2 regions of the Pseudomonas sp. NPDC087598 genome follow, and region 2 is predicted to be linked to the other one. Evidence: predicted binding sites of a transcription regulator. Region 2 holds the regulator's gene; the other holds the start of a gene.

Region 1 (5,637 bases), on a different contig from region 2:
ACGGATATACCCTCAAAACCAAAACCCGCCCACAAAAAAGCCCCTCAAAACGAGGGGCCCCTTTGCACAGCCAACCCCAGAATCAAGTCATCTGAATGATGGTCTGCATGATGGTGCTCTGAGTGGAAATGGTCTTGGCGTTCGCCTGATAGTTACTCTGGCCCTTGATCAGGTCCACCAGCTCGTTGGTCAGGTTAACGTTGGACTCTTCCAGCGAGTTGGACTGGATGGAACCCAGAGTGCCGGTTTCCGGAGCGTCATAACCCGGAATACCCGAAGCGAATGTTTCCTTCCAACTGGTGCCGCCGATCGCTTGCAGGCCTTGTTCGTTGGTGAAGCTGGCCAGCGCAACCTGGCCGATGGCCTTGTTCTGGTTGTTGCTGAAGTTGGCGAACAGCGTACCGGTGCCGTCGATGGTCAGGTTGGTGATCTGGCCTGTGGCGTAACCATCCTGAGTCGGAATCGTGCGCGAAGTGTCGGCGTTGTATTGAGTGGTCTTGGCCATGGAAATGGTCACACCAGCAGTGTTGGCCGCTGCGCCGTTAGGCGTAAAGACGCCGTTGGTCACGGTGCCCGGTTTCCAGGTCGTCAGCTTCAAGTCGCTGCTGATGAAAGGCTTGGTAGCATCCGCCGGGTTCGGTGTGCTGACCTGAGTCAAATTGCCAGAGCTGTCGAACGTCAGCGTCGAAGCAACCGGAGGCGTAAGCGGATCGTTCGGATTGCTACCGGTAGCATCCGGGTTACGACCGTCAACCAGGGTGTAGACCTTCCAGGTGTTTTCGCCGGTCTTCACCATGTACTGATCCATGACGTGGGAGTTACCCTGCGTGTCATAGATCGGCGTGCTGAACGACTTGGTGTAAGTCTCGAGTTTGGTCGGATCGAACTTGACCGCGTTGGTGCCAGTATCAACGATCACTTTTTCCGACGAGTTCAGGTTGATGCTCGACGTTACCGTCGAAGTCGATTTCGGCGCCAGGTTCGAGGTGTCGAGCTTCAGGTCGGTCAATACACCATTGATGATCTTGCCGTTGGCATCCACACCGTAGCCTTGCAGGCGCGAGGTGTAATCGGTGTTGGTGATGAAGCCCTTATCGTCAACCTTGAACGTACCGGCACGGGTGTAAGAGATCGAGCCGTTGTTGCTCATGGTGAAAAAGCCCGAACCGTTGATACCCATGTCCAACACGTTGCCGGTATTGCTGATGTCACCCTGGGTGAACTGTTGGGAAACGTTGGCCAGGCGCACGCCGTTGCCGATCACTTTGCTGCCGGTACCCAGACGAGTTGCCGAGTACACGTCTTCGAATTCTGCGCGGGACGATTTGAAACCGGCGGTTGCGACGTTGGCGATGTTGTTGCCGGTCACGTCCAGTTGTTTGTTGGCTGCATAGAGACCGCTAAGGCCGATATTGAAAGACATATTCCACTCCTTTGTGCCGGTTAGTCGGCTCTATATACCAATGGTTTGTACTTTGGACAGGGCAACGGAGCCCTTGCCGGACAGATTGAGCATCAGCTCGCCGCCGGTCTGGCTGATCGTCACGCTGTTGACGGTGGCTGGCAGGTAAGTCGCCAGGTCCGTCGCGGTGCCGTTGATCGGTGCGTTGGCTTTGAAGGTGTATGTGCCAACAGGCACGACGGTGCCGGCAGTGTCTTTGCCATCCCAAGTGAAGCTGGCGGCGCCCGCAGCGCGGCTACCCAAGTCGATAGTGCGAACAGTCTTGCCGTCCTTGTCGGTGATGGTCACGGTGCCACCAGCGATGGACGAAGGCACGGTGACCGAACCGGTCAGGCCTTTGGTCGGGTCATCGAGCTGTGCAGTATTGGTCTGCACGATCACGTTGCGACCGACCAGCGACGAAGCTTGCAGCGCTTGCGAGGAGTTGTAGTTGCCAGCAAGGCCACTCACGGTGGAGTTCAGCGTGGTAATGCCTTCCAGGCTACTGAACTGTGCCAACTGGGCAACGAATGCACTGTTGTCCTGCGGATCAAGCGGGTTCTGGTTTTTCAGCTGGGTAACCAGCAGTTGCAGGAACGCGTCCTTGCCCAGCGCCTGGCCACCGGTAGAGCTGTTAGTGGCCGAAGCAATGCCATCGGCTGTCGAACTGGTCTTTTTAGACGAGTTGGCCAACAGATCCTTGGTGCTTATGGTGTTGCTGACATCGGAAACACTCATGGCAATCGCCCCTTATCACTGACCGAGGGTCAGTACCTTCTGCATCATGGTTTTCGCGGTGTTCATCATTTCGGCGTTGGTCTGGAACGAACGGCTCGCGGAAATCATGTCAGCCATCTCTTCCACCACGTTGACGTTCGGGTAGTAGACGTAACCTTTGGCGTCGGCCGCCGGATGGTTCGGCTCGTAACGCGCTTCGAGGTTGCTCTGGTCTTCGACCACACCAAGCACCTGCACGCCTTGACCGGCGGCATCCTGGCTCTGGAACAGCGAGTTGCTGCCGCTGTTCTGACCGCCCTGGAACATGGTGGCGAACACCGGGTGACGGGCGCGGTAGGTCTGGTCGATGCTCGACGAGACGGTTTCAGCGTTGGCGATGTTCGACGCCACGGTGTTCAGACGCGTGGTTTGTGCGCTCATGCCGCTGCCGGCAATGTTGAAAACGCTGGACAGGGACATGAATTACTCTCCGCGCAGGGCTGAAACCAGCCCTTTGAATTTGCTGTTGAGCAGGGTGAAGCTGGCCTGGAAACCGACGGCGTTTTCCGCGTAATTCGATTGCTCAAGCTGAGCGTCCACGGTGTTCTGGTCGATCGACGGTTGCATCGGCGTGCGATACAGCAGCGATTCGTCGCCATTGCCCAGACCTTCTGCCTCGATGTGACGGCTGTTGGTCATGTTCAGAGCGATGGTGCCGTTGGCGTTCTTCTGGGTCTGTGCTTCAAGCACTTTGGAGAAGTCCAGATCCCGAGCCTTGTAGTTCGGGGTATCGGCGTTGGCGATGTTGTTCGCCAGGACTTCGGCACGCTGGGCGCGGAAGCCAAGAGCCTTTTCGTGAATGCCGAGCGCTTTATCGAAGCTGATGCTCATGTCGGGAACCTTCGGGTGACCGGTTTTTCGTAACTGAGCTTTAGCAAGCGCCGTGCCAATGCGAGAAACGCCCGAAAACCGGGGCTTTGCGCGGTGTCGGCAAAGCGGCAATGCCAGAAAAGCGGCAACCGGTTTCCGCCGGATGCCGCTTTTCTGCCGCTTGCCATCTCTCTATCAGCTAACACTGAACTCTGTGGGAGCGAGCCTGCTCGCGAAGGCGGCGTGTCAGTCACCAATCATGCTGAATGAGAAACCGCTTTCGCGAGCAGGCTCGCTCCCACAGGGTTTGTGGTGGATTCGGGCCTAACACCTGGCATAAAAAAACGGCAGGCCTTTGCGGGCCTGCCGTTTTTTGTGTTGCCGATGCAATCATTTCGCCTGGTAAATGATCCCCGGGCTGCACTGGACCATCTGATAATGATCCGGCAAACCGTTCAACGCTTCGGAAGCGCCAAGGAACAGATAACCGCCCGGCTTCAACGTACTATGAATGCGCAACAGGATGTCCTTCTTCACCTCGGCGGAGAAGTAGATCAGCACGTTGCGGCAGAACACGATGTCGAACTTGCCCAGCGCTGCATAGCTGTCGAGCAAGTTGAACGAGCGGAACTCCACACGGTTCTTGATCGGCGCCTTGATTACCCAGCGCCCCGGCCCTTTCGGGTCGAAGTATCGCTGCAGACGCTCGGCGGACAAACCGCGACCGATCGCCAGGCTGTCGTACTCGCCAGTCTTGCAGTTGTTCAGCATAAGGCCGGACAAATCAGTGGCAACGATCTGCACGCCCATCTTCAACTGACCGAGGTTGACGCGTTCGAACTCGTCGATCGACATCGACAGCGAATACGGTTCCTGACCCGACGAGCACGCCGCCGACCAGATCCGCAGACGCTGGTTGGGACTGGCCTTGATCGCCTCGGGCAGTACCTTGTTCTTCAAGACTTCAAACGGATAGGTGTCACGAAACCACAGGGTTTCGTTGGTCGTCATGGCATCGACCACCTGCTCGCGCAAACCGCTGCGCGGCTGGGTCTGGATGCGCTGTACCAGCTCACCCAGGGATTTGATGCCTTGCTGCTCCATCAGTTTGTTGAGACGGCTCGAGACCAGGTACTGCTTGTTTTCACCGAGCAAAATGCCACAGGCTTTTTCCAGGAAGACCCGGAACTGTTCGAAATCCAAATTACCCGTAGACAATGATGCCGCCTCTTAAATCGTGTTGACCGCCAGGGGCAAAAGGCCCCTAGCTGATATCTGCTGCTTTGATCCGGTCGACTACCCGGGATGCCAGGTCATCAGGGCGGAATTTGGCCAAAAAGTCATCGGCACCGACTTTCTTGACCATCGCCTGATTGAATACCCCGGACAACGAAGTATGCAGGATGATATGAAGCTTTTGCATGCGCGCGTCGCCGCGGATCTCCGCCGTCAGGGTGTACCCGTCCATCTCCGGCATCTCGATGTCGGAGATCATCATCAGGAACTCTTCTTCCGGCTTCTTGCCCTCGTCGACCAGCTTGCGCAGGTAATCCAGCGCCTGCTTGCCGTCGTTCAGCGCCACCACTTCAACGCCGATCGTCTGCAGGCAACGCGTGACCTGCTTGCGCGCCACCGACGAGTCATCGACCGTCAGCACCCGCAGCGACAACGCCTTGGTCTGGGTCTCGACATCGACCACGCCGACCGAAATCGCTTCCGGCGTCGGTGCGACTTCCGCCAGCACTTTCTCGACGTCGATGATTTCGACTAACTGATTGTCCACCCGAGTCACAGCGGTCAGGTAATGATCGCGACCGGTACCCTTGGGTGGTGGATGAATCTCTTCCCAGTTCATGTTGACGATGCGCTCCACCGAGCGGACCAGGAAACCCTGGGTCTTGGTGTTGTACTCCGTGATGATCACGAACGGGTTTTTCTTGTCTTTCAACGCACCCGAGCCGGTAGCCATTGCCAGATCAAGGATCGGAATGGTCGCCCCCCGGATATTCGCCACCCCGCACACGACAGGACTGGACTTGGGCATCAACGTCAGCGACGGGCATTGCAGCACTTCCCGCACCTTGAACACGTTGATTCCGTAGAGCTGCTGACCGTCGAGACGGAACAACAACAGCTCCAGGCGATTCTGCCCCACCAGTTGCGTGCGCTGGTTCACCGAATCCATTACACCAGCCATGCCCAGACTCCTACACCAACGCCACGGGTTGTTGCGACGCACATTCCTTGCTAAACGGCACGGCGCTTGCTTTTTAACTCGTATGAACGCTCAAACGACATTTTTCCGACGCCTGACATCTCCCCTTCGCAGAGGGCTTTGCGCGGTGTCCGCCGTTTGCTTCTTTTTCGCTGGCAGCCCTGCCATTGCTGATGCGGTTACCTTGCCTGACATGCTTATCGGCGTCACTCAGGGCTTTCTTGAGTTCACCGTAGAAGACTATCTGGCTACCAGTCAAACGGAAGGCCGCTACGAAATCGAAGTCAACCAGCTCGATCCCCGTATGCGCATGCCTATGTGCGACAAGGAATTGACAGCCTCGCTGGAGAGTCCGGCACGTCCGCTGGGCCGGGTAACCGTCAAGGTTCGCTGT
Region 2 (5,637 bases):
CTGCGCGCTACAAAGCCGCACTGGTTTAAGTCGTCTATAAAAACAATTCAAGGCTGACTATGGGCACTGAAACACTGGCGATCGGAAGTGGGCGTATGTTTCGTTACGCGGTGGGGTCGCTCTTGCTGTTGGCGGGCATGACCTTGCTGGTCGCTCACGGACTGGAATGGCTGGATCTGGAACCGAGGCTTTCCCGGGCGTTGCAAGGCGGGGCGATCTGCGCGCTCGGCACGGCGCTCGGGGCGGTGCCGGTGTTGGTGATTCGGCGCATGCCTCAGGCGCTCAGCGATACATTGCTGGGTTTTGGCGCGGGCGTGATGTTGGCAGCGACGGCGTTTTCGCTGATCGTACCGGGTATAGCCGCCGCTGAAAGCCTTGGCCTGACACCGTGGGCCGCCAGTGGCTTGATCTGCTTCGGCATCATGCTCGGTGCGTTCGGGCTGTTTCTGGTCGACCGGCAATTGTCCGGTGCGTCGCCGGAGATGCTCGTGGGCACGCTCGAACGCCCGGTGATTCCACCGCGTATCTGGCTGTTCGTGTTCGCCATCGTTGCCCATAACATTCCGGAAGGCATGGCGGTTGGTGTCTCCGCTGGCGGTGGCATGCCGGATGCCGACAGTCTGGCCATGGGCATTGCCTTGCAGGATGTGCCGGAAGGTCTGGTGATTGCGCTGGTGCTGGCCGGGGCGGGGATGTCGCGGGTCAAGGCGTTCCTGATCGGCGCGGCGTCGGGTCTGGTTGAGCCGGTGTTTGCCCTGTTGTGTGCGTGGCTGGTGAGCCTGGCGCAGGTGTTGTTGCCGTTAGGTTTGGCGCTGGCGGCGGGGGCTATGCTGCTGGTGGTGACCCACGAAGTGATCCCCGAGTCGCGACGCAATGGTCATGACAAACTGGCCAGTCTTGGGTTGTTGATCGGGTTTTGTTTGATGATGGTGATGGATACAGCGTTGGGTTGAGTTGAATTGTGGCGAGGGAGCAAGCTCCCTCGCCACAGGCGATCAGCCGCCTTCGCCGAAGTAGTCGTTGATCAGATTCACCAATGCCTGCAAGGCTTCGTCAGCCTGCTCACCTTCGGTACTCAGGTGAATGATCGTGCCCTTGCCGGCAGCGAGCATCATCATGGCCATGATGCTTTTTCCGTCGACCATGGCCTCTGGAGTCCGCCCGACACGAATCTTGCAATCTTTGAACTCACCGGCGACGCCAACGAACTTCGCGGAAGCTCGGGCATGCAAACCCAGTTTATTGATGATTTCGATTTCCAGAGCAGGCATCGCGGTGTGAATCCTTTAAGTGAGGTCGCGGTGGCGAACCTGGACGTTCTTCAGGGTTTTCTGCAGGGCCTGACCCAGGCGTTCGGTCAGGTAGACGGAGCGGTGATGCCCGCCGGTACAGCCAATGGCAATGGTGACATAGGCGCGGTTGCTCGCGGCGAAGCGCGGCAGCCACTTGTGCAAGTAGGTGAAGATGTCCTGGAACATTTCCTCCACTTCTGGCTGCGCCGCCAGATATTCCGCCACGGGTTCATCGAGACCCGATTGCGCGCGCAATTCAGGTTTCCAGTACGGGTTGGGCAGGCAGCGCACATCGAACACCAGATCTGCATCCACCGGCATGCCGCGCTTGAAGCCGAATGATTCGACCAGGAACGCGGTGCCCGGCTCCGGCTGATTCAGCAAACGCAACTTGATGGTGTCGCGCAGCTGGTACAGATTCAGATTGGTGGTGTTGATCTTCAGGTCGGCGAGGTCGGCGATAGGGCCGAGCAGAGCGGTTTCATCCTGAATCGCTTCGGCCAGCGAGCGGTTGGCGTTACTCAGCGGATGGCGACGGCGGGTTTCGGAAAAACGCTTGAGCAGGGTTTCCTCGTCGGCATCCAGATACAAGACATCGCACTGAATGTGCTTGCTGCGGACATCTTCAAGCAGTTCCGGGAAACGCGTCAGATGGCTCGGCAGGTTACGCGCATCGATTGACACGGCCACCAGCGGTTGCGCCAGTTCAGTGTGAATCAGCGCGCGTTCGGCCAGTTCCGGCAGCAGGCCGGCCGGCAGATTGTCGATGCAGTAATAACCGTTGTCCTCAAGGACATCCAGGGCGGTGCTTTTACCCGAGCCGGAACGGCCGCTGACAATGATCAAGCGCATGATTAGTGCCCGTTCTGCTCGTCCAGAACGACCTGGTACAAGGCTTCGTTGCTCGCGGCGCTGCGCAATTTATCGCGCACGTCCTTGCGGTCGAGCATGCTGGCGATCTGGCGTAGTAACTCCAGATGTGCATCGGTAGCCGCTTCCGGGACCAGCAAAACGAACAGCAGGTCAACCGGGGCGCCATCGATGGCGTCGAAATCGATAGGGGCTTCAAGGTGCATCAAGGCGCTGATTGGCGACTGGCAACCCTTGAGGCGGCAGTGGGGAATGGCGATGCCGTTACCAAAACCGGTAGAGCCGAGTTTTTCACGGGCGATCAGGGCCTCGAAGACATCTTGCATCTCCAGATCCGGCACTTCGCGGGCGATCAGGTTGGCAATTTGTTCGAGGGCTTTCTTTTTACTGCCGCCCGGCACGTTCACCAGGGAACGGCCGGGGGTCAGGATACTTTCAAGTCGGATCATGGAGTAGGGGGTTATCGACCGGTAGCGCCCTGGAGGAGGCTCTGGGTCTTTTCCTTATGCTTTTTGAGTTGGCGATCCAGCTTGTCGGTCAGTGAGTCGATCGCGGCATACATGTCGTCATGCTCGGCATTGGCGACCACTTCTCCGCCGGGTATATGCAAGGTGGCTTCGATTTTCTGCTTCAGCTTTTCGACGCACATCGTGACTTGCACGTTGGTGATCTTGTCGAAATGGCGCTCCAATCGTTCGAGTTTCTCGTTGATGTAGATGCGCAGCGGTTCGGTCACTTCCAGTTGGTGTCCACTGATGTTGACTTGCATACAGCTTCTCCTTCGTTGCCAGTGCATAAAGCGGCAGGCTGGATAGCCTGCCACTGGAACGCTGTAACGTGGCTTACATCAACCGCTTGCGTTCGCTCGAAGGCGCGATCCCGAGGGATTCGCGGTACGTTGCGAAGGTTGGGCGTCCCCACTTAATGCCTTGTTGCACCAGTAAAACAGCGAAATTGCTGTCACTCAACGGCTTTTTCTGATTTTCCGCGGCAACCAGTTTTTTGATGATCGCGCGGATCGCCGTGGACGAGCATTCGCCGCCTTCGGAGGTGCTTACGTGGCTGGAGAAAAAGTATTTCAGTTCATAAATACCGCGCGGGGTATGCATGAATTTCTGCGTGGTCACCCGGGAAATCGTCGATTCGTGCATGCCGACCGCTTCGGCGATGTCATGCAGGACCAGCGGCTTCATGGCTTCGTCGCCGTATTCCAGGAAGCCGCGCTGATGCTCGACGATCTGCGTGGCCACTTTCATCAGGGTTTCGTTGCGGCTTTGCAGGCTTTTGATGAACCAGCGAGCTTCCTGCAACTGATTGCGCATGAAGGTGTTGTCGGCGCTGGTATCGGCGCGACGCACGAAACCGGCGTACTGGGCGTTGACCCGCAGGCGTGGCACGGACTCCTGATTGAGCTCGACCAGCCAGCGCTCGTTGTCCTTGCGCACGATGACGTCCGGTACGACGTACTCGGCTTCTGTGGACTCGATCTGCGAGCCCGGACGCGGGTTGAGGCTCTGCACCAGTTCGATGACCTGACGCAGTTCGTCTTCCTTGAGTTTCATGCGGCGCATCAACTGGCTGTAATCGCGGCTGCCGAGCAAGTCGATGTAGTCGGTGACCAGACGCTTCGCTTCGGCCAGCCAAGGGGTCTTGGCCGACAACTGGCGCAATTGCAGCAGCAGACACTCGCCGAGGTTGCGGGCGCCAATACCAGCGGGTTCGAATTGCTGGATGCGGTGCAGGACGGCTTCGATCTCGTCCAGCTCGATGTCCAGCTCCGGATCGAACGCCTCAAGGATTTCTTCGAGTGTTTCGTCCAGATAACCCTGATTGTTGATGCAATCGATCAGGGTGACGGCGATCAGTCGATCGGTGTCGGACATCGGTGCCAGGTTCAATTGCCACAGCAAGTGGCTTTGCAGGCTTTCGCCAGCGGAAGTGCGTGTGGTGAAGTCCCACTCGTCGTCATCGCTGCTGGGCAGGCTGCTGGCACTGGTCTGGTAAACGTCTTCCCAGGCCGTATCGACCGGAAGCTCGTTGGGGATACGCTCACTCCAGTCACCGTCCTCGAGGTTGTCCACCGTCGGTGCGGTTTCCTGATAGGAGGGTTCCTGAATCTCGGTGTTGGGCTTCTGTTCGGCGCTGTCGGCCAAGGGATCGGAGTTGTCGAAGTCGTCGCCTTCTTCCTGGCGTTCGAGCATCGGATTGGATTCCAGGGCCTCCTGGATTTCCTGTTGCAGATCCAGGGTCGACAATTGGAGCAGGCGGATGGCCTGTTGCAGCTGCGGTGTCATCGTCAGCTGCTGGCCCATTCTCAAGACTAGCGATGGTTTCATGGCAGGGGCTTAACACCTTATTCGCCGGCGCTATGCGCCATCCACTACAGGGCGCCGGGGCGCCAAACTTAAGCAAATTATATGCCTGAAACTGAAGTGTTTGCCTAGAGCGCTGTAACAATTAAAGCGTATTAAATCCTGCTTGAATCGATACAGCGCCCGGGCGGCTCACCGGGCACTTTGCGCTTACAGGCGGAATTCGTGGCCCAGATACACTTCTTTGACCAGATCGTTGGCCAGGATGGTCGCGGAGTCACCTTCGGCGATCAGTTGACCGTCGTTGACGATGTAGGCGGTTTCGCAGATATCCAGGGTCTCACGCACGTTGTGGTCGGTGATCAACACACCGATGCCCTTGGCCTTGAGGTGGTGGATGATCTGCTTGATGTCGCCGACCGAAATCGGGTCGACACCGGCGAACGGTTCATCGAGCAGGATGAATTTTGGTGCGGTCGCCAGCGCGCGGGCAATTTCCACCCGGCGGCGTTCACCACCCGACAGGCTCATGCCGAGGTTGTCGCGGATGTGGCTGATGTGGAATTCCTGCAGCAGGCTTTCCAGCTCCTTGCGACGGCCGGCCTTGTCGAGCTCCTGACGGGTCTCGAGGATGGCCATGATGTTGTCGGCCACCGACAGTTTGCGGAAGATCGACGCTTCTTGCGGCAGATAGCCGATACCGGCCTTGGCGCGGCCATGCATTGGCTGGTGGCTGACGTCCAGATCGTCGATCAGCACACGACCCTGATCGGCCTGAACCAGGCCGACAATCATGTAGAAGCAGGTGGTCTTGCCAGCGCCGTTCGGGCCGAGCAGGCCGACGATCTGGCCGCTGTCGATCGACAGGCTGACGTCACGCACGACCTGGCGGCTTTTATAGGCCTTGGCCAGGTGCTGAGCTTTCAGAGTTGCCATTACTGGGTTTTCTCGTCGGTTTTCTTCTTCGGCTGGATCACCATGTCGATGCGCGGGCGCGACTCGGTGACTTTGCTGCCGGTAGCGCGACCGGCGCTGGCCAGTTTCTTCACGGTGTCGTAGACGATTTTCTCGCCCTGGGTCGTGTTGTTGTCCTTGTCGACAACCTTGGCCTTGTCGATCAGCACGACGCGATTTTGCGCGGCGTGGTACTGGATCGTCACGCC

What was found. The regulator sigma-54, encoded in region 2, starts transcription at its own class of promoters, with help from an activator protein. The targets are predictions, from matches to a motif close to ANTGGCATNNANNTTGCTNT.
Region 1: a site for sigma-54 is predicted at 3,090-3,109, ahead of flgB (flagellar basal body rod protein FlgB). Genes of this name have one in related genera too.

What each region holds. Positions count from the first base shown of each region.
Region 1 covers NZ_JBIUWQ010000080.1:879-6,515, forward strand. Annotated here, with positions in the region: gene flgE (flagellar hook protein FlgE) at 83-1,423, opposite strand; gene flgD (flagellar hook assembly protein FlgD) at 1,454-2,179, opposite strand; gene flgC (flagellar basal body rod protein FlgC) at 2,195-2,638, opposite strand; gene flgB (flagellar basal body rod protein FlgB) at 2,642-3,049, opposite strand; gene cheR (protein-glutamate O-methyltransferase CheR) at 3,419-4,246, opposite strand; gene ACIOWE_RS27625 (chemotaxis protein CheV) at 4,293-5,225, opposite strand; gene flgA (flagellar basal body P-ring formation chaperone FlgA) at 5,308-5,637, shown strand, end outside.
Region 2 covers NZ_JBIUWQ010000011.1:103,543-109,179, reverse strand. Annotated here, with positions in the region: gene ACIOWE_RS09005 (superoxide dismutase) at 1-29, shown strand, start outside; gene ACIOWE_RS09000 (ZIP family metal transporter) at 60-953, shown strand; gene ACIOWE_RS08995 (HPr family phosphocarrier protein) at 996-1,271, opposite strand; gene rapZ (RNase adapter RapZ) at 1,287-2,144, opposite strand; gene ptsN (PTS IIA-like nitrogen regulatory protein PtsN) at 2,147-2,611, opposite strand; gene hpf (ribosome hibernation-promoting factor, HPF/YfiA family) at 2,623-2,931, opposite strand; gene ACIOWE_RS08975 (RNA polymerase factor sigma-54) at 3,005-4,498, opposite strand; gene lptB (LPS export ABC transporter ATP-binding protein) at 4,685-5,410, opposite strand; gene lptA (lipopolysaccharide transport periplasmic protein LptA) at 5,410-5,637, opposite strand, start outside.